DNA from 4 places in the Actimicrobium sp. CCI2.3 genome. Region 1 is predicted to be linked to each of the others. Evidence: predicted binding sites of a transcription regulator. Region 1 holds the regulator's gene; each other region holds the start of a gene.
The links. The regulator sigma-54, encoded in region 1, starts transcription at its own class of promoters, with help from an activator protein. The targets are predictions, from matches to a motif close to TGGCANGNAANCTGCTTT.
Positions count from the first base shown of each region.

Region 1 (5,666 bases):
CCGCACGAATGCCTTCGATGACTTCGCCTCGCGTAAATGCATGCCGCACCATCGTGCGCTCCATGCGCAGACAGCCTGCCAGATCCAGTGCGGCACCCAATCGCAACTGCCGCAAGGTCACGGCCATCATCAGCGGTGAGCGTTTCTGCATCGTCGCCAGGGTCGCTTGTGCGAACGCACACTCGTCACCGGCCAGTGAGTCGGCGATCTGCGTGACCGAATCGAATCCGAAATGCTGCGCAATGCGCGATTGATTCTGCGCCAGTTTGCTGCCCGCCGGATCGCAAGCGATGGCGAACGGTTCGGCATAGGCACGGATCGCTGCACGCAGGTCACCACCGGAAAACTGATCGACTAATTCCTGCAGGCCCGCCAAGGCACTGGACGGAAGGAACAGGTCAGCCAGTCCCGCATGGAGTGCATCGGCAGCCCCAATCATCTCGCCGGAGACCCCGAGGTAGGTGCCAAGTTGTCCTGCCGTGCGCGACAGGAAATAGCTGCCGCCAACATCCGGGAACAAGCCGATATTGACTTCTGGCATCGCCATTTTTGTTCGTTCGGTAACGATGCGAAGCCGGTTCTGCACACCGCTTTGCGCCAGCCCCATGCCACCGCCCATGACGATGCCGTCCAGTACGGCGATCCAGGGTTTCGGATAAAAATGGATCAGATGGTTGAGGGCATATTCTTCGGTGAAAAAATCTTCCAGCGCAGCACTGCCGCCTTGCGGGGTGGACGTACCGGCCTGATGGAAAAAGCGGATATCGCCACCGGCACAAAATGCTTTTTCGCTGCTGCCCCTGATCAGCACGGCGTGCACCGTCGCACTGTCGCGCCAGTCCAGCAGGATACGCGTCAGGTCGCGCACCATCGCGAGCGATAACGAGTTGAGGGCCTTGGGGCGATCCAGTGTGATCTGGCCGGTCGTGTTCTTGATCTGGGTGTCGATGAGTGCGGTCATGGTCGGGATTCGTATTCGGTTGTGCACAAGTCAATTGCATGAAATCAAAAAGGGCGCAATCAATGCGCCCTAAGTGGAATGTGCCAGTTTGCCCGGCAGCGGGTTCGATCAGGAGGAAACGATGGCAACAACCGGTTCAGGGATGTGCTTGATGGCGTCGTGCTGATGATCCTGCAATTTGGTTTTGTACTTGATGACCTGGCGATCGAGCTTGTCGATCAGCGCATCAATTGCGGCATATAAGTCCTCCGCAATACTCTCGGCGTGCAAGTCTTTGCCGCGCAGATGCAGGTTGATTTCTGCTCGCTGCCGCTTTTCTTTTTCCGGGAGTTTTTCTACCGTCAGGATGACGGCAATATCAATGACATGGTCGAAATGGCGCTTGATACGCTCAAGCTTGCTTTGCACATATTCACGAATGGCAGGGGTCACTTCGAGATGATGTCCACTGATTGTGAGATTCATACAGCGCTCCTTTGAATAATGCCGATGGAGGTTCGGAGCCGGACCCGCTACGGATGGGGTGCTTCGAACACAGCGACAGTACAACACGACAAATGAAACTACAGAAACTACAGAAACTACAGGGCCTTGCGCAGGTTGACGGGGGGAATTTTCAGGGCTTCGCGATACTTTGCGACCGTACGCCTTGCTACCACCATACCCTGTTCTCCCAGCATGTCTGCGATTTTACTGTCAGAAAATGGAATCTTCGGGTCTTCGGCTCCTATCAATTGTTTGATGAGTGCCCGTATTGCCGTTGAAGAGGCTTCACCGCCTGTTTCAGTGGCAACGTGGCTGCCAAAAAAATACTTTAGCTCGAACATGCCATGTGGAGTCAGCATGTATTTCTGGGTGGTCACACGGGAGATAGTGCTCTCGTGCAGACCGAGTGTATCAGCAATTTCGCGCAAAACAAGGGGGCGCATGGCGACCGCTCCATGCGAAAAAAAGTTCCGCTGTCGCTCCACGATGGCCTGCGCGACGCGCAGGATGGTGTCGAATCGCTGGCGCATATTTTTGATCAGCCACTTGGCTTCCTGCAGCTGTGACGTGAGCGATCCATCCCCTTTGCTTTGCTTGAGAATGTTGGCGTACATCGCATTGACCCGCAGTCGCGGCATCACATCATGGTTCAGCATGACCTGCCAGCCGCCCTTGGTGCGCTTGACGATCACGTCCGGCACCACGTAATCGGACGTACCGCCGCCGAAGATCGCGCCCGGATGCGGGTTGCACTGGCGGATCACACTTTGGGCTTCGCGCAGGTCTTCATCATCGCAGTCGAGGGCTTTTTTGAGCTTGCTGAAATCACGCTGCGCAAACAGTGTCAGATGGTTGTCGACGATGGCTAACGCCATGCGTCGGGTGACCATGGCGATGTCGGGGAAGCGCTTGATTTGCAGTGCCAGACATTCGGACGCATTGCGTGCGCCAACGCCGGGTGGATCGAAACTCTGTAGCAGTTTCAAAGCGATAGTCAGCTCTTCAGGCTCGATCTCCAGTTCAGCTGGCAAGCGCTCGAAGATGGCGTCTAGCGTGTCTTCGAGGTAGCCATTTTCATTGAGTGCATCGATCATCAATTCGACCAGTGCACGGTCGCGTTGATTGCTTACCGTGACGCGCATCTGCTCGAGCAAAAATTCACGTAGCGTCGATTCGTGCGCCTCAAGCTGGGGTCGCGCATCGTCGTCTTCCGGGGCTTTGGAAGTGCGCGCGACATCGTCGAAACTCCAGTCAGAATCGGTACTTGGCGTGGCGTCGCCGGCATCGACCTGGTCCGATGCCGGAGCGTCCGATTCGGATGGCGACGGTGCGGCGTTGGCGTCTTCGCTGGCACCTTGCTGGCGAATGCCATCGGCCCCGAGTGCGCCATCGGCCAACAGGCGCACCGAGTGATCGAGCGGATCGTCGAGTCGCTCCAGCAGCGGATTGTCGGTCAGCATTTGCTCGAGCTCCTGATGCAGTTCCAGTGTGGATAGTTGCAGCAGACGAATCGATTGCTGCAGTTGCGGGGTGAGCGCAAGATGCTGGGAGGTACGGAGCTGGAGGGATTGTTTCATCGTTGACTGTGCCTACATCCGGAAGTGTTCGCCCAGATAGACCCGTCGCACCGATTCATCGGCGATGATGGCATCCGGTCTTCCGCTGGCCAGTACCGCTCCCTGGTTGATGATGTAGGCGCGATCGCAGATGCCCAGTGTTTCACGCACGTTATGGTCGGTGATCAGGACGCCAATGCCGCGCTCTTTCAGGAAGCGCACGATGCGCTGGATTTCGATGACGGCAATCGGATCGACACCGGCGAACGGTTCATCGAGCAGCACGAAGCGCGGGTTGCTGGCTAGCGCGCGGGCAATTTCCACGCGTCGGCGCTCGCCGCCGGACAACGACAACGCCTGGTTGTCGCGCAGCTTCTCGATCTGCAGATCTTGCAGCAAGGTGTCGAGGCGCTCATTGATGACCTTCTTGGTCAATGACTTGCGCTGCTCGTCAACCTGCAGTTCCAGCACGGCACGGATATTTTCTTCGACGGTCAGCTTGCGAAAGACCGACGCTTCCTGCGGCAGGTAAGACAGTCCCAGCACTGCCCGCTGGTGGATCGGCAGACGCGAGATATCGACACCATCAAGGCGGATTTCACCGGCATCCGAAGGCACCAGGCCGACGATCATGTAGAACGAGGTGGTCTTGCCTGCACCGTTCGGTCCGAGCAAGCCAACCACCTCGCCGCTGGCGACATCGAGCGAGACATCGCTGACGACTTGCCGGATGCCATAGCTTTTCTTCAGGCCGGTGACGATGAGTTTGCTGCTGTTATCGATGAAGGAATCAGCAGGCGTCGCTAGGGCGTTGATCATTTTTGGGTGTCCGGAGTGGCGGGTGCGCGCGGCTGGATCACGGCCTTGATCCGTCCGGCACCGGCCTTGCTGTCCTGTCCTGCCGGCGTGTTATTGACCGAGAAAAATTCGCTGCGACTATCGTACGAAATGAATTCGCCTTCGACTTCGTCGGTTGGCGTCGTGCCATTGAGTCGGCGCATCTTCGCCCTTGAAAACAATTTGACCAGTTCGGTCTTGCCATCGTATTCGATGCGCTCGGCTTCTCCTTCGATCCACAGGTCAGCGCCGCCATCGCGCTTCTGGCGAAAGCTGGCCAGGCTCCCGGCTGCGGCATACAAGGTGGCGAACTGATAGCCCGCTGCGTCCTGTACCACCACCACGCGTGCGGCTTTCATGAGCAGCGTGCCGCGGGTGACTACGACCGCGCCGGTGAACGTATTGACTTGCTTGACGTCGTCGTAAGCCATCTGGTCGGCATCGACGACAGTGGGTTTGGTGGAGTCGGCTTTTTCAGCATGCACGGCTGGCACGATGGCCGCATTGAACATGAATAAAAAAACGAAAAAAAGCGATTTCATGAAAATTCCTGGTGGAGGGTACGAAAAAAAGTCGGGCAAGACATCAGCGCACCGGTGCAGGTGGAAATACGCCGTGCACCCGGTTGGCCAGGTCGAGCTGGCGGGTGGCGTTGTTGGCGACCATGCCCGTGCCATTCAGTAAGTTTTTACCCATCAGCATTTTGACGGGCTTGTCGGTTTTCATCACGTCGTCGTTGGGCAGTAGCAAAAGATACTCCGACGTGAGATGAAAATTCTGGGTGGTGCCTGATGCCGGTCGGTCGACATCGACGTTATCGATCATCTGTACTTCGGTGTTATCGCTATTGACCAGCGCGCGCTCCGAGCGCATCACCATCGGTGGCAAGTTGTTGGCGAGGTGATAGATCACCGGCTTGGTGATTTCATACGAGTCGTCGCGTGGCAGATGGGTCAGTACATCGCCGGAAATGTTGTAGCGCGCAGTGCGGGATTTCGCCATCTTGACGAAGGTGAAATTTTTCACGTAGTAGTCGGGTGCGCTGCGTGGCGTGTCTTGCAGATCCGGCCCCCCCGTTTTGCGCAGCACCTCGAGCACCCAATAACTGCCAAGCACCAGTACGATGCCCAGTGCGATCAGCAGCCAGAGCCGCAGGCGATTGGCAGAATTTTCTGCGCTCATGACAGGTACGGTGCCAGCGCCGCCTCATAGTTGCCCTGGGCGCGCAGAATCAGGTCGCACAATTCACGCACGGCACCGGTGCCACCTGGTGCGGAGGTGATGTAATGGACGCGCTGACGCACTTCGATATGCCCATTCGGCACGCTGGCGGCAAAGCCCGCACGCAACAGGATTGGCAGATCGATGACGTCGTCGCCAATGAAGCCGCACTGGTCGGCGCTAAAGCCGGTCTGCTGCAACAGCTGCTCGAAACTGGCGCGCTTGTCATGGCTGCCCTGAAACACATGCGTGATGCCAAGGTCGCTGGCACGGCGCTGCACCAGTGGCGACTGACGCGCACTGATGATCGCCGTGTCGACACCCGATTGCTGCAACAGGCGGATGCCCTGGCCATCGAGCACATTGAAAGTCTTGATCAGTTCGCCCGCGGCACCGAAATGCAGGCTGCCATCCGTGAGCACGCCATCGACATCGAAGATCATCAGCCGGATCCGGGCTGCGCGTGTCATCACGTCGTCGTGGTGGTCTGTCATCAAATCACCTTCGCGCGGGTCAGGTCGTGGATGTGCAACGCACCAACCAGCTTGCCGGTTGTGTCGGCGACCAGTAACTGATTGATGCGCAGTTCTTCCATGAGCTGGACG
Region 1 is NZ_JASJWR010000011.1:27,543-33,208, forward strand. Features, by position in the region: gene QN370_RS08065 (enoyl-CoA hydratase/isomerase family protein) at 1-961, opposite strand, end outside; gene hpf (ribosome hibernation-promoting factor, HPF/YfiA family) at 1,070-1,426, opposite strand; gene QN370_RS08075 (RNA polymerase factor sigma-54) at 1,543-3,024, opposite strand; gene lptB (LPS export ABC transporter ATP-binding protein) at 3,037-3,822, opposite strand; gene lptA (lipopolysaccharide transport periplasmic protein LptA) at 3,819-4,382, opposite strand; gene lptC (LPS export ABC transporter periplasmic protein LptC) at 4,426-5,022, opposite strand; gene QN370_RS08095 (HAD family hydrolase) at 5,019-5,555, opposite strand; gene QN370_RS08100 (KpsF/GutQ family sugar-phosphate isomerase) at 5,555-5,666, opposite strand, start outside.

Region 2 (5,666 bases), on a different contig from region 1:
GGAATTGTTCGGCGCGTTCGAGCGTCGCCCGCATCTGCGGCTGGCCGCTGTCGAGCGACTCAAGACGGATACCCTTGATCGCATTGGCATCGATGCTGCTCTCCACCCACTGCTGGAAAGCGCTGGCCGCCTCGGGCGGGCCGGCCACAAGCAAACGATAGGTGATGCGCGAACCGAACTGGATCAGGTTGGTACTAGCCAGATCGGCCTCGGCCAGCATCACGCGTGGCGCAAAATTCATGAAGCCGGCACCGCGATCTGGCTCTGCCGTGATGACCCGGTCGATCTTGAATTGCCTGTCGCCGAGCTTGATTGACGCGCCGACCTGCAGGTTCAGTGCCAGCAGCAGGGTCGGATCGACCCAGACGGTCCCGGCGGCCGGAATGGCGCGCGTCGCCACACCACCTGCCTTGCTGTTCGGGGCGACTTTCAGACTACCGCGCAACGGATACCCTGTGGTCACGGCTTTCACCGACGCCAGTTTCGATTGCATCGCATCGCCTTCGCCAGCCAGCGCCATGCTTGGAAACACGATGGTATCGGCCAGTGTCAGCCCGCGTTTGCGGGCCTCGGCGCGCCACGCTTCGCTGATCGGCGCATCGCCGCGGATCACCAGATCGGCACCCAGCAACTGATGCGCATCACGATTGAGGCCAGTGCGCATGCGGTCAACAAAAAAGCTCACCGATGTCAGTGCCGATACCGCCACCACCAGTGCCACGAGCAGAAAGCGCAGCTCTCCCGCTCGCCAGTCGCGCAGCGTCATGCGCAGCGATTGCAACAAGGTCAGCATCATCAGGCGGGCTGCCCGTCAAAAAATGCATCGACTTCGGCGAGGTATTTTTGCCGGGTTGCGCCATCAATGAAAGCGGCATCGAAACTGTTGCGTGCCAGCTGTTGGGCATGGTTACGCGTCAGTGGCAGTGCCTCGAAGGTGGCCACGAAGTTGTCGTTCAGGTAGCCGCCAAAGTAGGCCGGATCATCCGAATTGATGGTGATCATCAGACCCGCCTCGATCAATTTCAGCAGGTTGTGATCCACCAGCCGGTCGACCACGCGCAGCTTCAGGTTTGACAGCGGACAGACCGTCAGTGGGATTCGTTCATGCGCCAGCCGTGCTGTCAGGGCGGCATCTTCGAGGCAGCGCACGCCATGGTCAATGCGCTCGACTTTCAGGACATCGAGCGCCGCGGTGATGTAGGCCGGCGGACCTTCTTCGCCGGCATGCGCGACCAGATGGAGACCGAGCTGGCGGCACTTGGCAAACACGCGGGCAAACTTCTCTGGCGGATGGCCAAGCTCGGCCGAGTCGAGGCCCACACCGATGAATTTATCGCGGTGTGGCAATGCCAGTTCCAGCGTGTCGAACGCGTCGTCTTCGGACAGGTGACGCAGGAAGCACAGGATCAGCGCGCCGGTCATGCCCCACTCCTGCTGCGCATCCTGCACGGCACGCCAGATACCGTTGATGACGAATTCCATCGGTACGCCACGGGCGGTGTGTGTTTGCGGATCGAAGAATAATTCGGTGTGACGGACCTGATCCTGGTGCGCGCGCAGCAGGTAGGCGCGGGTCATGTCGTAAAAATCCTGCTCGGTGAGCAGCACGCTGGCACCGGCATAATAAATGTCAAGGAATGACTGCAGATCGGTGAACGCATACGCCGCACGCAAGGCATCGACGGACTCGAAGGCCAGTGCCACGTTGTTACGTTGGGCCAGTGCAAAAATCAGTTCCGGTTCGAGCGAACCCTCGATGTGGATATGCAGCTCTGCTTTTGGCATCTGCTGCAGGGTGTGGCGCAATGCTTCATTCATGCGGATATCCTTGAGAGTAGCCGGCCATGATAAAGGAATCGCTCAAAAAAAACCGCCGGCACACTCGGCCAGCGGTTTTTGACAACGATGCCGATGCTTATTTGGGCATCGCGCCGTCCACGCCCTTGACGTAATAACGCAAGCCCTTCATGTCCTTGATGGCCATCGTTTGACCGGCAGCGACGACTTCCTTGCCGGCCTGATCCATGATAGGCCCCTGGAACGGAGTCAGCGTGCCATCGCTGATTGCCGCAGTTTTTTGCTCCAGCAGGGTCCTGACATCGGCTGGCAGCGCCGCATTGATGCTGGCCATGACGATCGCCCCTTCCTTCACGCCCCACCAGCTATCGGCGCTTTTGACGGAGCCGGCCAGTGCTTCGGTGACCACTTTCTTGTAATACGGTGACCAGTCGATTGTTGCCGATGCCAGATGCGATTTCGGCCCGATCTTCGACATATCCGAATCCCAGCCGAAGGCATGGACGCCCTTCTCTTCGGCCGCCTGTAGCGTTGCTGGCGAATCCGTATTCTGGATCAGCACATCGACGCCCTGCCCGATCAACGCCAGCGCCCCTTCGCGCTCCTTGCCAGGATCGAACCATTTATTGATCCAGACCACGCGCGTGCTGATCGCCGGATTGCTGCTTTGCGCACCCAGCGTAAAGGCGTTGATGTTGCGAATGACTTCCGGGATCGGGATCGACGCGACCACGCCGAGCTTGCCGGACTTGGTCATCTTGCCCGCCACGACGCCAGCGAGGTAGGCGCCTTCATAGGTATGCGCGTCGTAGACGCCCATGTTTGCGGCGGTCTTGTAGCCGGTCGCATGCTGGAAATTCACCGCCGGAAAATCCTTGGCTACTTTCAGCATCGGCTCCATGTAGCCAAAGGTGGTCCCGAAAATGAGCGTATTGCCCTGGGCGGCGAGGTCGCGAAACACACGCTCCGCGTCGGCACCTTCGGCCACATTTTCCACGAAGGTCGTTTTTACCTTGTCGCCAAATTCTTTTTCGATCGCCTTGCGACCCAGATCATGCGCATACGTCCAGCCGGCATTCCCGACCGGACCCACATAAACAAACCCTATTTTGAGTGGACCAGTAACCGCGACCGGCACCGCTGCCGGAGTCGTCGCGGCCACGGTGCCGGTCTCGATTTTCGGGCTACAACCCAGCACCGGGATGGCCACTGCCAGCGCCAGCACGCGCAACGACATGCGTCGATTCAGGAAGTCAGGCATCGGAAGTGCTCCTCGTAGTCAATAAATAAAAGTTCAGAAATGTGCGTTCGGAACGAACAGTACCGCAAGATCCTGCCGAACGTGGCGGTGAGGCGTCTGCCAGTTACAAAATCACGCTGACACGCCAGCTGCATTGCCAGCGCCAACGGTTTATGTGAGACTCCAAGTTCGCCAAAATACGGTGTTAATCATGTCGCAAAAGGAAATCCGGCAATGCTGAAAGTCGTAATCATTGACGCCAATTCAATTACACGCAATTTATTATCGACCTTGCTGGTTGCTGGCGGATATGACGTGATTGGCGACACGAACACCAGCGATGCCGGTCTGGCGCGCATCATCAAATTGGAGCCACAAATCCTCTGCGTGGATATCGGCGAGGTCGCCGACCAGCGCTTCACCATCATTGATTTGCTGCGCAAAGCATTGCCGAAAGCATTAATTTTTGTTGTTTCTGGCCGCATGGATTCGGATCTGGTTCAGGGGGCCGCGCAACGCGGTGTCCATGGATTCATCGTCAAACCATTCAATCCGGTGACCGTACAGACAGCCATTCGCAATGCCATCCTGAAAATAGCGCGGCAACGGCAAGCCGCTACAGCGATATCCGCTGAGACGCCAGCACCGGCTGACAAATCGGCAGGCATAGCGCCAGACACCACGTCAAGCGACAGCGCACCCTGACATCCATGCTGCATGAAGCCGACTGCGCCTCAGCGGCCGGCAAGACAATCTCACTTCGCCTTGTTATCAAATTGCCTCGGCTGCACCGGGTCAATTTGTGCGCCCTGCTTCACTCAAATTTGTGGGTGGTTTCATAACGTGGTCAAAAAAGAACGTTAGTTGTTCCATAAAAACTTTTAGTTACAATTAATCGAAACTAGCGGTATATTGAACTCGCTTCATCTGTAACACCTCTCCAAATGGGTTTGGGCCCGCTTCACCGCGGGCCTTTTTTTTCAACTCTCTGGCAGGCCCGCGATGCATGCACTTTATCCCATCAAAATTCGACAGTTCACAACCGCGAACAGCGACACCAGTACTCTTGCCTGCAGAAAAACTCCCTCGTTGCGATGTCGTTTTTAATCTCCATGTCCTCCGCAAAGAGCAGATAAAATGCAATAACGTTATCAAATTAGAAAAACCACGTAAAGTAACGGTTTATCCAATTATTTCGCTGCCAGCACTACCCCGCAACGAAGAAACTGCCACCAGGAGAATTCTATGAACGATATCAGCATACTGGACAACGTCGATTACGACCCCAACCGTCTACTGGACTTTTTGATCGAAAAAATGCATAGCAAGAACGATGCAGGACTATCCCGCGAACTCGGTGTCGCACCACCAGTGATCAGCAAGATCCGCCATCGCCGCCTGCCCGTCGGTGCCTCGATGCTGATCCGCATGCATGAAATCAGTGACCTGAGCATCCGGGAACTGCGCAATCTGATGGGCGACAGGCGTGAAAAGCACCGGATTAGTCCGGAGCAGTTCAAACCAAAAGCATAGTAATCCGCGATATCTGGTTCGACAGCACCCCTTGTTTGCCGGGCAAACCCGGCAACGCAGCGTCCACTGCCTGAAGGCGGGCCCCAGCGCCGCCTTACGGTGCATTGCGACCAAGATCTGGCCGACAACGTTGAACCCATCAACGTAAAAAAGAGTCCACATAGCGGCGACGCCACGTAATCCGTCATCAGGTGCTTGCACCACACCCAAAGTCGACATCACTGTGACACCGATTTCCGGCCTGATTGGTGGCGCGCTTGTTGCTTTCCCCAAAACTGTCATGCGACCTAACATCGTTGCGATGGCTACCCCAACGTTCTTTCCCGATTTTCGTTCACCGAGGACTATTCATGATTCATGACCGTAAGCAAGTAACAGAAATGATCCTGTCGGCAAAAGTAAGCAAAGGCATCAAGTGGGTGCAAGTCGCCGAAGCCATCAACTTGAGCAAGGAATGGACGACTGCAGGATGTCTTGGCCAGATGACGTTCAACAAGGCACAGGCAGAAACGATTGGTCGCCTGTTCGACCTGTCCGACGAAGCAGTGGCGTGGTTGCAGGTGGTGCCGTCAAAAGGGTCGCTCTCGACCGCAGTACCGACTGACCCGCTGACTTACCGGCTATATGAAATTGTGAGTGTCTATGGCTCGACGATCAAGGAATTGATTCATGAAGAATTTGGCGACGGCATCATGAGCGCGATCGACTTTTCCATGGATATTCAGCGCGCGGCCGACCCGAAAGGCGATCGCGTCAACCTGGTCATGTCGGGCAAGTTCCTGGGCTACAAGAGCTACTAGCAGATTCATTGCGCTCACAGGAACTCTGAGAGGAGATTCCCGCGAACGCGGGAATCCTTCTGCGAGAGGCGCGTTGGCTTCCAGCGCGCTTATTTTTTTGCGCCAGCCGGGTCGCCGACCTTCTTGATTTCTCCGGATTGCAAGCGTGCAAAGTACGATGTTGCTTCACGCTTCACCACAGGCATCAGGCAATACAAGGCCGCGATGTTAACAACCGCCATCGCAAAAATCATCGCATCCGAAAAATCGATCACCGCGCCTAGCTGCGCGGCGGCACCAATGACCACAAAAGCGCA
Region 2 is NZ_JASJWR010000043.1:11,060-16,725, forward strand. Features, by position in the region: gene QN370_RS18815 (ABC transporter permease) at 1-796, opposite strand, end outside; gene QN370_RS18820 (adenosine deaminase) at 796-1,818, opposite strand; gene QN370_RS18825 (BMP family ABC transporter substrate-binding protein) at 1,916-3,058, opposite strand; gene QN370_RS18830 (ANTAR domain-containing response regulator) at 3,272-3,742, shown strand; gene QN370_RS18835 (hypothetical protein) at 4,283-4,570, shown strand; gene cynS (cyanase) at 4,921-5,370, shown strand; gene QN370_RS18845 (alanine/glycine:cation symporter family protein) at 5,460-5,666, opposite strand, start outside.
Region 2: a site for sigma-54 is predicted at 3,176-3,193, ahead of QN370_RS18830 (ANTAR domain-containing response regulator). Genes of this name have one in related genera too.

Region 3 (5,666 bases), on a different contig from region 1:
GGCCGTCTCGAACCCGGCGTCGCGCAAGATCTGCAAACCGATGCGGTCGGCTTCACGCTCGGCATCGCGGCTAAAATTAAGCTGGCGCTGCAGTGCCACGCCTTGCGATCCGATCAGCAACGCCGCCGAGGCATCCGAACTGGAGCGCGCGGCCAGCACCGCCAGGATCACACCCGCCAGCGGAATCAGCATGTCCTGTTTTTGCTGGCCGAGCATGCGGGCGATGTGGCGCTGCGCCACATGGCCGATCTCGTGCGCGACGACTGAGGCCAGTTCGGATTCGGTTTGCGCCGCCAGCAGCAAGGCCGAATGTACGGCGATGAAACCGCCCGGCAGCGCGAAGGCATTGAGCATCGGATCGCGCACCGCGAAAAAGAAAAAATCGTAGCCTGCTTCGCCACGCGCTTCGGGTCGCGCTGCCAGCAACTGGTTGCCGAAATCATTGAGATATTCGAGCGTCGGCGCATCCTCGAGATAATCCGGGTTATGCCGGATCTCGCGCATGATGTGTTCGCCCAGCTTGCGCTCGGTCAGCGGCGACAAGGATTCGCGCTCGGAGTCCCCGAGGCTGGGCAAGCGGGAATTGTCATTGAGATTGGCTTCGGCGCGGGCCGGCAAGTGCGGCAACGACACGCACGCAATAGCGGCGACTACTGCCAGCGCGCGGCAGACCACAGACAGGCGCAACGGGGACTTGGGTGGGTAGTCGGAAAGTGATTTCACGATGCTATGATACCCGCTCGCCGGCCACACGCGCCGCTCCTGCCACCCCTGCTTTTTCGACTTCTGATGACGATCAAAACCACCCCGCTTGACGCTGTTCCTGCTCCCGCTTCTGTTCCTGTCCACGACGGCTTGACCCATTTCGATAGCGCCGGCCAGGCCCACATGGTCGACGTCGGCAGCAAAGCCGAAACTCACCGCGTCGCGATTGCCAGCGGCACGATCCGGATGAAGCCTGAAACCCTCGCGCTGATCCAGTCCGGCACCGCCAAAAAAGGCGACGTCCTCGGCATCGCCCGCATCGCCGCGATCATGGCCACCAAGCGCACGAGCGAACTGGTGCCGCTGTGTCATCCGCTGGCGCTGACGCGGGTGGTGGTGGACTTCAGTGTGGATGCGGGGTCAAACAGTATTGACTGTACGGCGCAGGTGGAGACGTTTGGCAAGACGGGGGTGGAGATCGAGGCGTTGTTTGCGGTGCAGGTGGGGCTGTTGACTGTTTATGACATGTGCAAGGCGGTGGATAGGGGGATGGTGATTGTGGGGGTGAAGGTGATGGAGAAGCATGGGGGAAGGTCGGGGGATTGGGTGGCTTGATCGCAATACTGGGGTCCTCCACTTTTCTCGAAATTCAAATGGATCGGAAACAAAACAAAATCGCGTCTGAAATACCAGTTCAAAGGTCGCCAATATATTCAATGTTGAACCGTCGTTACCCTTCACAATAATTCTCTGCTATATCCAACCAAGTATTATTTACTGCATTCCGGCTGAACATATTTTTAACTTTTCTACCAAAAAATGACGCCCGCTAAGCGGGCGCCATCTTTCAAACAATAAAGTCTCTGAGACCCCCCAGACTACTCCATCTTGTCATCAATTACAGATCGGATTCTATGCAATTGGTGTGTATGCTTACAGCAGCGCTGCAGCGGTGGCTTGACGGCAATTGGCTGGAACATATTTAAAACCAGTTGCCGGGGTTGCCGAACAAGCCCATGTAATTTGATTTGCCGGAGGAGTACCCACAGCAAGAGCTGCTCCTGGTACGCCTGCTGCGCCACCGTCGAATGGCGTCATTACAATCGTCATGGCGCCTGCCCTAGTTGTAGTAACAACGGTAATAGCACCGGTTAAAGCAGTAACCGCTGGAGCGGTCGCAATGTTCTGTGTCGTGGTACCAGCATTAAGACCGAGTGCAAAGGCAGTACCATTCGAGGCATTGTCGGCGACTGTTATTTTTACAGCATCAGCAGCAACGATGGCCTCTGATACACGAGCCCGCACCGTGTAATCCTGATAAGCAGGCAAAGCCACCGCAGCCAAAATACCAATAATCGCCACCACAATCATCAATTCAATCAGCGTGAAACCCGCCTGTGCCTTCTTAACCATTTTCATCGTTTTCATTTTGCGTATCCCCGTTGGAAGTAGACAGAGGTTTCTGCCACGGGTACGCCATTGCAATCCGCATGCCAGCCAAAAACAAGGCGAAATCACCGTGATTTCACTCTGGCGGCACCCGATGTGACCAGAATCATCACCTTGAGGTGATAATTTACGTCAGGCAATAAAATTTTGGTCTGCTCCTCTACACTGGACTCGCTGCCAATCACTTTCTCAACAAAAATTCCACTTCGGTGCCTGACAAATTGATCACGCTCCCTGGCTCCAGCGGCGTCGCTTCCGCGCCGATCAATACGCCATTGACCACTGGACAACTCTCTCCCTCGACATGCGTGATCAGGAATCCCTGCGGCCGTCGGGTGATCACCGCGACTTGTACGCCGGGGTCGCCGATGGTGGTCTCGGATTTGGTGATCTCCATTTCTTTGCCTGCATGAGGCCCGGTGCGTATCCGCAATAGGGCGACCGGGCTTGGCCGCTGATTGCTTGACGTGGCGATATTGGTATCGCCGCGCTGCGGGGCAATCGCGGAATCAACATGAAAAACGGCGCGTGGAAAACCCAGTTCGCTACTGGTGGCACGCTCGGCACCCCGGCGCGCGGCAGGATTGAAATAACGGATGTCGTAATTGGCGACGCGAATCACGTCGTGATTTTGCAGGTAGTGCTTGCTGACCGGTTCACCGTTGACGAGGATGCCATTGGTACTGTTCAGATCTTCCACAAACGAGTTATGGGCCATCGTGACGATCGCCGCATGAGCGGCGCTGACCAGGAGGTTATCGAGCACGATATCATTGTGCGGACGTCGACCAATCGTAATGCGTTCCTTGTCGAGCTTTACTTCCTGCAGTAATTGGCCATCCAAAGAGACAATGATCTTCGCCATGGTCGTCGTTCCTTTCCGTCGGGCGGTGTGCGCCTGTTATTTGATCCAGCCCAGCAGCCTGTCGATCAGGCCATTTTTTTGTGCTTCGTGATCCTGCACGTACACAAGAATAACGGAAATATTGTCCAAACCACCCTGTTCATTGGCGCTCGCCAGCAAATTGGCAGCGGCAAGTTGCAGGTCTTCTGTCGAGTCTTGCAGGATGGCTTCAATGTGCTGCGCGGTCAGCATGTCCGACAAGCCATCCGAGCAGAGCAGATACAGGTCCCCCGGCAGCACGGCAACATCGTGCACCTCGACTTCGATGACGTCGTCGACGCCCACCGCACGGGTGATCAGGTTGCGATTCGGCGAAAGCCAGGCTTCGTCCGCACTGACCAGTCCGGCGTCGAGCTGTTCCTGCACGAACGAATGGTCTCGCGTCAGTTGCTCCAGCTGGCCGTCGCGCTGGCGGTAGCAGCGTGAATCACCGACGTGGGCCAGTGTCATCGTCTCGTGATGGAACAATGCCATCACCAGCGTGGTGCCCATGCCGGTGTACTCCGGCTCCAGCAAGGCGGCCGTGAGGATCGCCGTGTTTGCCTCGTTGACGGCATGACTCAGCAACGCGGGCAGGTGGTCGCTGGCATCGACGGCCAGTTCAGATGCAATCGCCTGCAATTCCGTTTCCATCACTTGCCGTACGATGGTGATCGCCATGTTGCTGGCGACTTCGCCGGCGTTATAGCCGCCCATGCCGTCGGCCAGGATGACCAGCCCGAAGTCGGGACTGATCGCAATCGCATCTTCGTTATGGGGCCGCAACAGACCCGTATCGGTCAATGCGGCAAATTCGAGTTGCAATGGGATCGACATAGGCTTGCACAATAAAATCAGCGATGAACAGACGACATGGTGCTGCGAAGTGCGCGACCTGGTCAGGATTCACCGAAGCGCACGGCTCTTGCGTGGGCGTTTCGCGCCCGCTGTAAAAATTAGGACCTGCATCAATGCAAAGGGGGAGCCGAAGCTCCCCGCTGGCCGCTCGGCGGCCGGTTCAAGCGACGATCGATTACAACATGGATTTCAGCAAGCGCGCCATTTCGGACGGGTTCTTGGTGACCGTGATACCACAGGCTTCCATGATGTCGAGCTTGGCTTGAGCGGTGTCGGCACCGCCCGAGATCAGCGCGCCAGCATGGCCCATGCGCTTGCCCGGAGGAGCGGTGACGCCGGCGATGAAGCCAACGACCGGTTTTTTCATGTTGTCCTTGATCCAGTAAGCCGCATTGGCTTCGTCCGGACCGCCAATTTCGCCGATCATGATGACGGCATCGGTATCCGGATCGTCATTGAACATGCGCATGATGTCGATGTGCTTGAGACCGTTGATCGGGTCGCCACCAATACCGACGGCCGACGATTGACCCAGACCCAGTGCGGTCAGTTGGCCAACCGCTTCATAGGTCAGCGTACCAGAGCGTGAGACCACGCCGATACGACCAGCCTTGTGGATGTGACCCGGCATGATGCCGATCTTGATTTCGTCCGGAGTGATCAGGCCGGGGCAGTTTGGTCCGAGCAGCAAGGTCTTGCTGCCGGATTTGGCCATGCGGTCTTTCAAGGCCATCATGTCGCGGACAGGGATGCCTTCGGTGATGCAGATGGCGAGATCGAGTTCGGCTTCGACCGCTTCCCAGATCGCGGCAGCAGCGCCGGCTGGCGGGACGTAAATGACCGATACGTTGACGCCGGTCTTGGCCTTGGCTTCAGCGACGTTGGCAAAAATCGGAATGCCTTCGAAGTCTTCGCCGGCTTTTTTCGGATTAACGCCAGCAACGAAGCAATTCGCGCCGTTGGCATACTCGCGGCACATGCGCGTATGGAACTGGCCGGTCTTGCCGGTAATTCCCTGGGTTACGACTTTGGTATCTTTATTGATCAGAATCGACATAGTTATTCCTAATAGCTCGTGGTGGGGCGCGCGGGTTAGTGTGCTTTGGCGGCAGCGACTACCTGGCGGGCGGCATCTTCCATCGTGTCGGCGGCGATAATCGGCAGGCCAGACTCGGCGAGCATTTTCTTGCCCAGATCTTCGTTGGTGCCCTTCATGCGCACAACCAGCGGCACGGTCAGCGAGACGGCTTTGGAGGCGACGATCACGCCTTCGGCGATCACGTCACACTTCATGATGCCGCCGAAGATGTTGACCAGAATGGCTTTCAGGCCGGGGTTCTTCAACATGATCTTGAAGGCTTCGGTCACTTTTTCTGCCGTGGCACCGCCGCCGACATCAAGGAAGTTGGCCGGCTCGCCGCCAAACAATTTGATGGTATCCATCGTGGCCATGGCCAGACCGGCACCGTTGACCAGACAACCGATGTCGCCGTCCAGCGAGATGTAGGCGAGGTCGAACTTCGAGGCTTCGACTTCGGCGGCATCTTCTTCGTCGAGGTCACGATAAGCGACGATTTCAGGCTGGCGATACAGCGCATTGGCGTCGAAGTTGAACTTGGCGTCGAGCGCGATGACCTTGCCGGAACCGGTCAGGATCAGCGGGTTGATTTCGGCCAGCGCCGCGTCAGTTTCCCAGTAAGCCTTGTACAAACCTTGCAACTGCGTGCGGGCGTCGACGATCGAGGCAGACGGCACACCAATTTTTGCAGCA
Region 3 is NZ_JASJWR010000025.1:59,277-64,942, forward strand. Features, by position in the region: gene QN370_RS14575 (M48 family metalloprotease) at 1-723, opposite strand, end outside; gene moaC (cyclic pyranopterin monophosphate synthase MoaC) at 790-1,320, shown strand; gene QN370_RS14585 (pilin) at 1,639-2,124, opposite strand; gene QN370_RS14590 (FHA domain-containing protein) at 2,336-3,019, opposite strand; gene QN370_RS14595 (Stp1/IreP family PP2C-type Ser/Thr phosphatase) at 3,056-3,874, opposite strand; gene sucD (succinate--CoA ligase subunit alpha) at 4,071-4,952, opposite strand; gene sucC (ADP-forming succinate--CoA ligase subunit beta) at 4,988-5,666, opposite strand, start outside.
Region 3: a site for sigma-54 is predicted at 2,184-2,201, ahead of QN370_RS14585 (pilin). Genes of this name have one in related genera too.

Region 4 (5,666 bases), on a different contig from region 1:
GTGCTGCTAGACCGCAGCGCCAGCATGGATGATGCCTTGCGCGAGCAGGGCGCGCAGACCCCGCTGACCGATAAATATGCCGAACCCAAGAAGCGCAAGATTGCCCGCGCTGCGCTGGCCGAGTTTGCCGCCGGCCGGCCGCACGATGCCATCGGCCTGATGATGTTCAGCGAAAACCAGTTTCAGGTGATGCCGTTCAACATGCGCCCCGACATGATCCAGGCCGCGATCCAGGCCGGTGGTGTCGGTTCGGGATTGGGCAATACCGATGTCGGTAGCGCCATGCTGGCGGCGGTGCGTACGTTTGATGACCGGCCTGACAGTGGCAGCCGGATCATCATGCTGGTATCGGATGGCGGCGCTCAAATTGCCCCGCCGGTGCGCGTGCAGATCGCCGCTGGCCTCCAGCGCAACCGCATCGCGCTGTACTGGATCTATCTGCGCTCGTACAACCAGCCGGCACTGGCCGACAGCGACAGTGCCGAATTTGATGAGGTGGCCGAAGTCGCGATGCACCGCTACTTCCGTTCGTTGTCCACACCGTATCGCGCTTTTGAAGCCGAGAACCAGGCCTCGATGCAGCGCGCCATCGAGGCCGTGGGCCGCCAGCAAATGCTGCCGATCACCTACCAGTTGCGGGTGCCGCAGGTCGACCGGGCCGCACTCTGCTACCTGATCGCCGCGCTCGCCTGCGCGACTTTATGGCTACTGCGCCGCAGCAGCAACCCGGGAGCTTCGCCATGAAATCACGCACCATCCACCTCGCGGGCGGCGTGCTTGCCAGCGTCTTTCTGGTGGTCCTCGGCATGGCCATGACAGAGCGAACTGCCGCACTGGCATTGAACCGCGCCCTGCTCGCACCACCTGCCGTCGCTGCGACCGCTGCTCCCGAGGACCCGCGCATCAGCGCCGCACGCGGCGTGCAACTGGCCCGCGCAAACGAGCTCGATGGTGCGCGACGCAACCTGCAATTGGCAGTACAGGGAAACGATGAGCGTGTCAGCAATCAGGCCCGCTTCAACCTTGGCAATCTGGCGCTGCGCGAGGCCCTCGCTATGCAGAGCGATGAAGAAAAACAGGCCGGACTGCTGGCTCTGGCGAAACAGCACTATCGCGAAGTCTTGCTGCGCGAACCGCAGTACTGGGCCGCTCGCTACAACCTCGAACGGGCGCTCTGGCTGGCACCGGAAGCAGGGATTGCGGCAACCGGCGACAGCATCAATACCGCCAAAGAACTGGAGGGCTCGACCAGCCGCAACAACACGAACGATGGCAGGGAAGGCGCCGCCACCACCATGCAGCCCGATGGCGGAGGCTTGCCGTGAAACTGCTGATGTGGCGACTCGCCTGGCGCGACCGATTACTTTCAGGTGCGGCGGTATTGCTGATCGTCGCCAGTGTCCTGCCGCCGGTCCCGCTGACGCGCACGGTGGTCAATCACCTGGTGGTGTTCGATATTACCCAGAGCATGTACGTGACTGACCAGCAGCGCGATGGTCGCGCCGTCAGCCGTCTCGACGCCGCGCGTGAGGGACTGGTGCAGGCGCTGGGGCAACTACCCTGCGGCTCGCAGATCGGACTGGGGATTTTTTCCAGCCGGCGCACCTTGCTCTTGCTGGCACCGCTGGAAGTGTGCAGCAACCGGACCGAGCTGACACAAGCCATCCGGCAGATCGATGCACGCATGGCGTGGGAAGACGCCAGCGTGATCGTCCGTGGCGTCTACAGCGCGACCGACGTGGCCTACGAATTGCCGCAACATCCATCGGTCATCTTCATGACCGATGGACAGGAGTCGCCGCCGATCGAAACAATCCCCGACTTCGACCGCCCCAAAGGACGCATCAACGGCATGCTGGTCGGCGTCGGCGGTGACGTGGCACAACCGATTCCACGCCTCGACAGGCAAGCCCGGCAAGTGGGCTGGTGGTCTGCCGGCGATGTCGTGCAGCGCCCGGCTCGGGCGGGATTGGGCCCAAGCCACGAACATCTGTCAGCGTTGCAGGGCCGCTATTTGCAGGCACTGGCGCAAGTCAGCGGATTGCACTACGGACGACTCGACTCCGACTCGGCACTGGTACGACTGCTGACCGATGACCGCTTTGAGCGCTCGCTGGTGGTAGCGACCGATGTGCGCTGGCTGCCCGCCGCGCTGGCAGTATTTCTGCTCGCTGGTGTGTTCTTGACCGTGCCACCGCAGCTGCCACGATGGATAACACGATGGCTGGCCCGGTGGCGACTGCGCAGAAACCGGCACACGTTGTAGCGTCGTTGTGCCAGGCACGGATGACCTGCCCGAACCGGTGTCGGTCGTGGCCACACCGACAGCAGTGGCACTGATCTTGCGGATGAGATGTTTTCTGAAACGGGAAACACCATGACTTTTTTATCGCCACGCCTCGCAACGGGCACCCCGCTTCTGCTTCTGCTGGCGATTGCTGCGCCGATGACCGCGCAGGCAAACGATTTTCCGACCGCGTCGCGGGTCGAGTACGTGTTCGAATGCATGAAGAATCACGATAGCCAATACGAGTATCTGTACAAGTGCTCCTGCTCGATCGACGCCATTGCAAAGCAACTACCGTTCAATGATTACGCCGAGCTCTCCACCGCAAACCGCCATCAGGGATTAGGCGGCGAGCGCGGTGCTGAATTTCGTGACCCGACTCTCGTCAAGGACATGGTCAGAAAATACAAGCAGGTCGAACAGATTGCGGCTGATGCCTGCTTTATCAAATAACGCGTGCCGCAGACCGGGCCCTCCTGCGCGGTCAGGCCACTTGTTATTGCTCGCCCTCGCGGAACACATCGTCTTTCCGTTGTTCAGCAAACGGCACACTGTGCAGCGCCGTCAAGCCCGCTTTGCCTGCGCAACCACTGCCCCGCCTCGCCATCGCCGACTGGCATGGTAAGTGCTGAACCTTGCAGACGACTGGTCGTCGACAGCGAGAGTCTTTGGAGAGATTTCCGCCGGTAAGGGCAGCATGCGTTTTCCGCATCACGACAAACATCACAATAATTATTGGAGGTAGACATGTCTTCGAAGGCAATCCTGAAACACCTGCTGTGCATGGCAGGCGTCCTGGCGGTGAGCAATTCCGTACTCGCCGACGAGCAACTCAGCAAGGCGATGGCCAGTCCGAAAAACTGGGCATCGCAAGCCGGTGACGACGCCAACCACCGCTATAGCAAACTCACCCAGATCAACAGCACCAACGTCAAGGAACTGCAAGTGGCGTGGACGTTTTCGACCGGGGTATTGCGTGGTCATGAAGGCGGACCGCTGGTCGTCGGCGATACGATGTATGTCCACAGTCCCTTCCCGAACAAGGTGTATGCGATCAACCTGGAAGACCAGAGCATGCGCTGGAAGTACGAGCCGCGCCAGGACGCCGGGGTGATTCCGGTCATGTGCTGTGACACCGTCAATCGCGGCGTGGCGTATGGCGATGGCAAGATCATCCTGCAACAGGCCGACACGACGATGGTGGCGCTCGATATGAAGACCGGCAAGGAAGTCTGGAAGGTCAAGGTCGGCAATCCGAAGGTCGGCGAATCCAACACCAATGCACCGCACATCTTCAAGAACATGGTCATCACCGGCATTAGCGGCGGCGAGTTCGGCGTGCGCGGCCGACTGACCGCGCATGACCTGAAGACCGGCAAGGAACTGTGGAAAGCCTACAGCGTCGGCCCTGACGCCGACATGCTGATGGATCCGGCCAAGACCATGACCTGGACCGACGGCAAGATGGCACCGGTGGGCAAGGATTCCTCGCTCAAAACCTGGTCCGGCGATCAATGGAAAATCGGCGGCGGCACGACCTGGGGCTGGTACAGCTACGACGCGGATACCAACCTGCTGTACTACGGCACCGGCAATCCGTCGACCTGGAATCCGTCGCAGCGACCGGGCGACAACAAGTGGTCGATGACGATTTTTGCGCGCGACCTCAATACCGGCAAAGCCAAGTGGGTCTATCAAATGACACCGCATGATGAGTGGGACTATGACGGCGTCAACGAAATGATCCTGGCCGACATCAAGGTCGCCGGCAAGCCACGCAAGACACTGGTGCATCTGGACCGTAACGGCTTTGGTTATACGCTCGACCGGGTTACCGGCGAATTGCTGGTCGCTGAAAAGTTTGATCCGAAGGTCAACTGGGCTACCCACATCGACATGAAAACCGGCCGTCCCGCAGTCGCCGCCAAGTACAGCACCAGCAAGGGCGGTGAAGACGTCAACGTCAAGGGTATCTGTCCGGCTGCGCTGGGCAGCAAGGATCAGCAACCTGCTTCGTTCTCGCCAAAAACCGGGTTGTTCTACGTGCCGACCAACCATGTCTGCATGGACTATGAACCGTACAAGGTCGATTTCACCGCCGGTCAGCCGTATGTTGGCGCTACCGTTTCGATGTTCCCGGCACCGGATAGCCATGGCGGCATGGGTAACTTCATTGCGTGGGATGCCGGTACCGGAAAAATCGTCTGGTCCAAGCCAGAGAAATTTTCCGTCTGGAGCGGCGCGCTGGCGACCGCCGGTGACGTCAATTTTTACGGCACGCTGGAAGGCTTCATCAAGGCCGTCGATAACAATGGCAAGGAGCTGTGGAAGTTCAAGACGCCGTCCGGCATCGTCGGCAACGTCAACACCTGGGAATACAAGGGCAAGCAGTACATCGGCGTCCTGTCGGGCATCGGTGGCTGGGCGGGTATCGGCATGGCGGCAGGCCTGACAAAACCCAACGAAGGCTTGGGTGCAGTTGGCGGCTACAAGGAACTGTCGAATTACACCGAGCTCGGTGGTGTCCTGACTGTCTTTGCGCTACCCGGCACGGTGGCCGTGGCGTCGGCGAAATAGTCCGTCGTCCTTCATCGGCACAACGACGGCCGGATCACAGCTGATCCGGCCCGGCGCACCATTGTTTTCAAGGAGGTTTTCATGGTTTTATCCAGCACACTTATGCGCACGCTACGCATCACAGCGATGACGGCCGGCCTGACGCTTGCCGCGCTTTGCCACCAGAGCGCCTTTGGCGCGACGGCGGCGTCCGACAAGCCGGCAGCCGCGACTCCCGGCAAGCTTTACACCGTTGTCGACAAGAACAAGGTCGACCCGCACACCCTGATCGGCTGGAAAGTATGGCGCGCCCAATCCTGCGAACGCTGTCACGGCGCTGCCCAGCAAGGACTGGTCGGACCATCGCTTATCAACAGCATGAAGGTGCTGACCAAGGACCAGTTCGTGACGACGCTGATGAAGGGTCGCATTGAAAAAGGCATGCCCAATTTTGATGGCGTGCCCTTCGTCGCCGACCATCTCGATGAGTTGTACGCTTATCTCAAAGGACGTTCGGAAGGCGACATTGCCGCCGGTCGTCTTCAAGCCATCACGAAATAGACCAGACCAACACCGGTGACAGGATCACTGGAAAGGGTCTCCATCGCTGAAGAAAGGTTGTCGCTCATGGTCCCAGTTATCCTCTCTCGACATGCACTGCAGAACCGCACGGCCGTCGGCCTGTTTGTCGGCCTGTTTGCCGGCTTATTTGCAGGTTTTTTGGCATTGTCAGCGCCGGCAATGGCACAAGATGCGGCACGTCCACCGGCCAACGCTCCAGCCCAAAAAATACTGCGGGTCTGCCAGGACCCCAACAATTTGC
Region 4 is NZ_JASJWR010000036.1:16,834-22,499, reverse strand. Features, by position in the region: gene QN370_RS17630 (vWA domain-containing protein) at 1-744, shown strand, start outside; gene QN370_RS17625 (MxaK protein) at 741-1,325, shown strand; gene QN370_RS17620 (vWA domain-containing protein) at 1,322-2,266, shown strand; gene QN370_RS17615 (hypothetical protein) at 2,354-2,740, shown strand; gene QN370_RS17610 (methanol/ethanol family PQQ-dependent dehydrogenase) at 3,035-4,864, shown strand; gene QN370_RS17605 (cytochrome c) at 4,946-5,404, shown strand; gene QN370_RS17600 (quinoprotein dehydrogenase-associated putative ABC transporter substrate-binding protein) at 5,471-5,666, shown strand, end outside.
Region 4: a site for sigma-54 is predicted at 2,902-2,919, ahead of QN370_RS17610 (methanol/ethanol family PQQ-dependent dehydrogenase). Genes of this name have one in related genera too.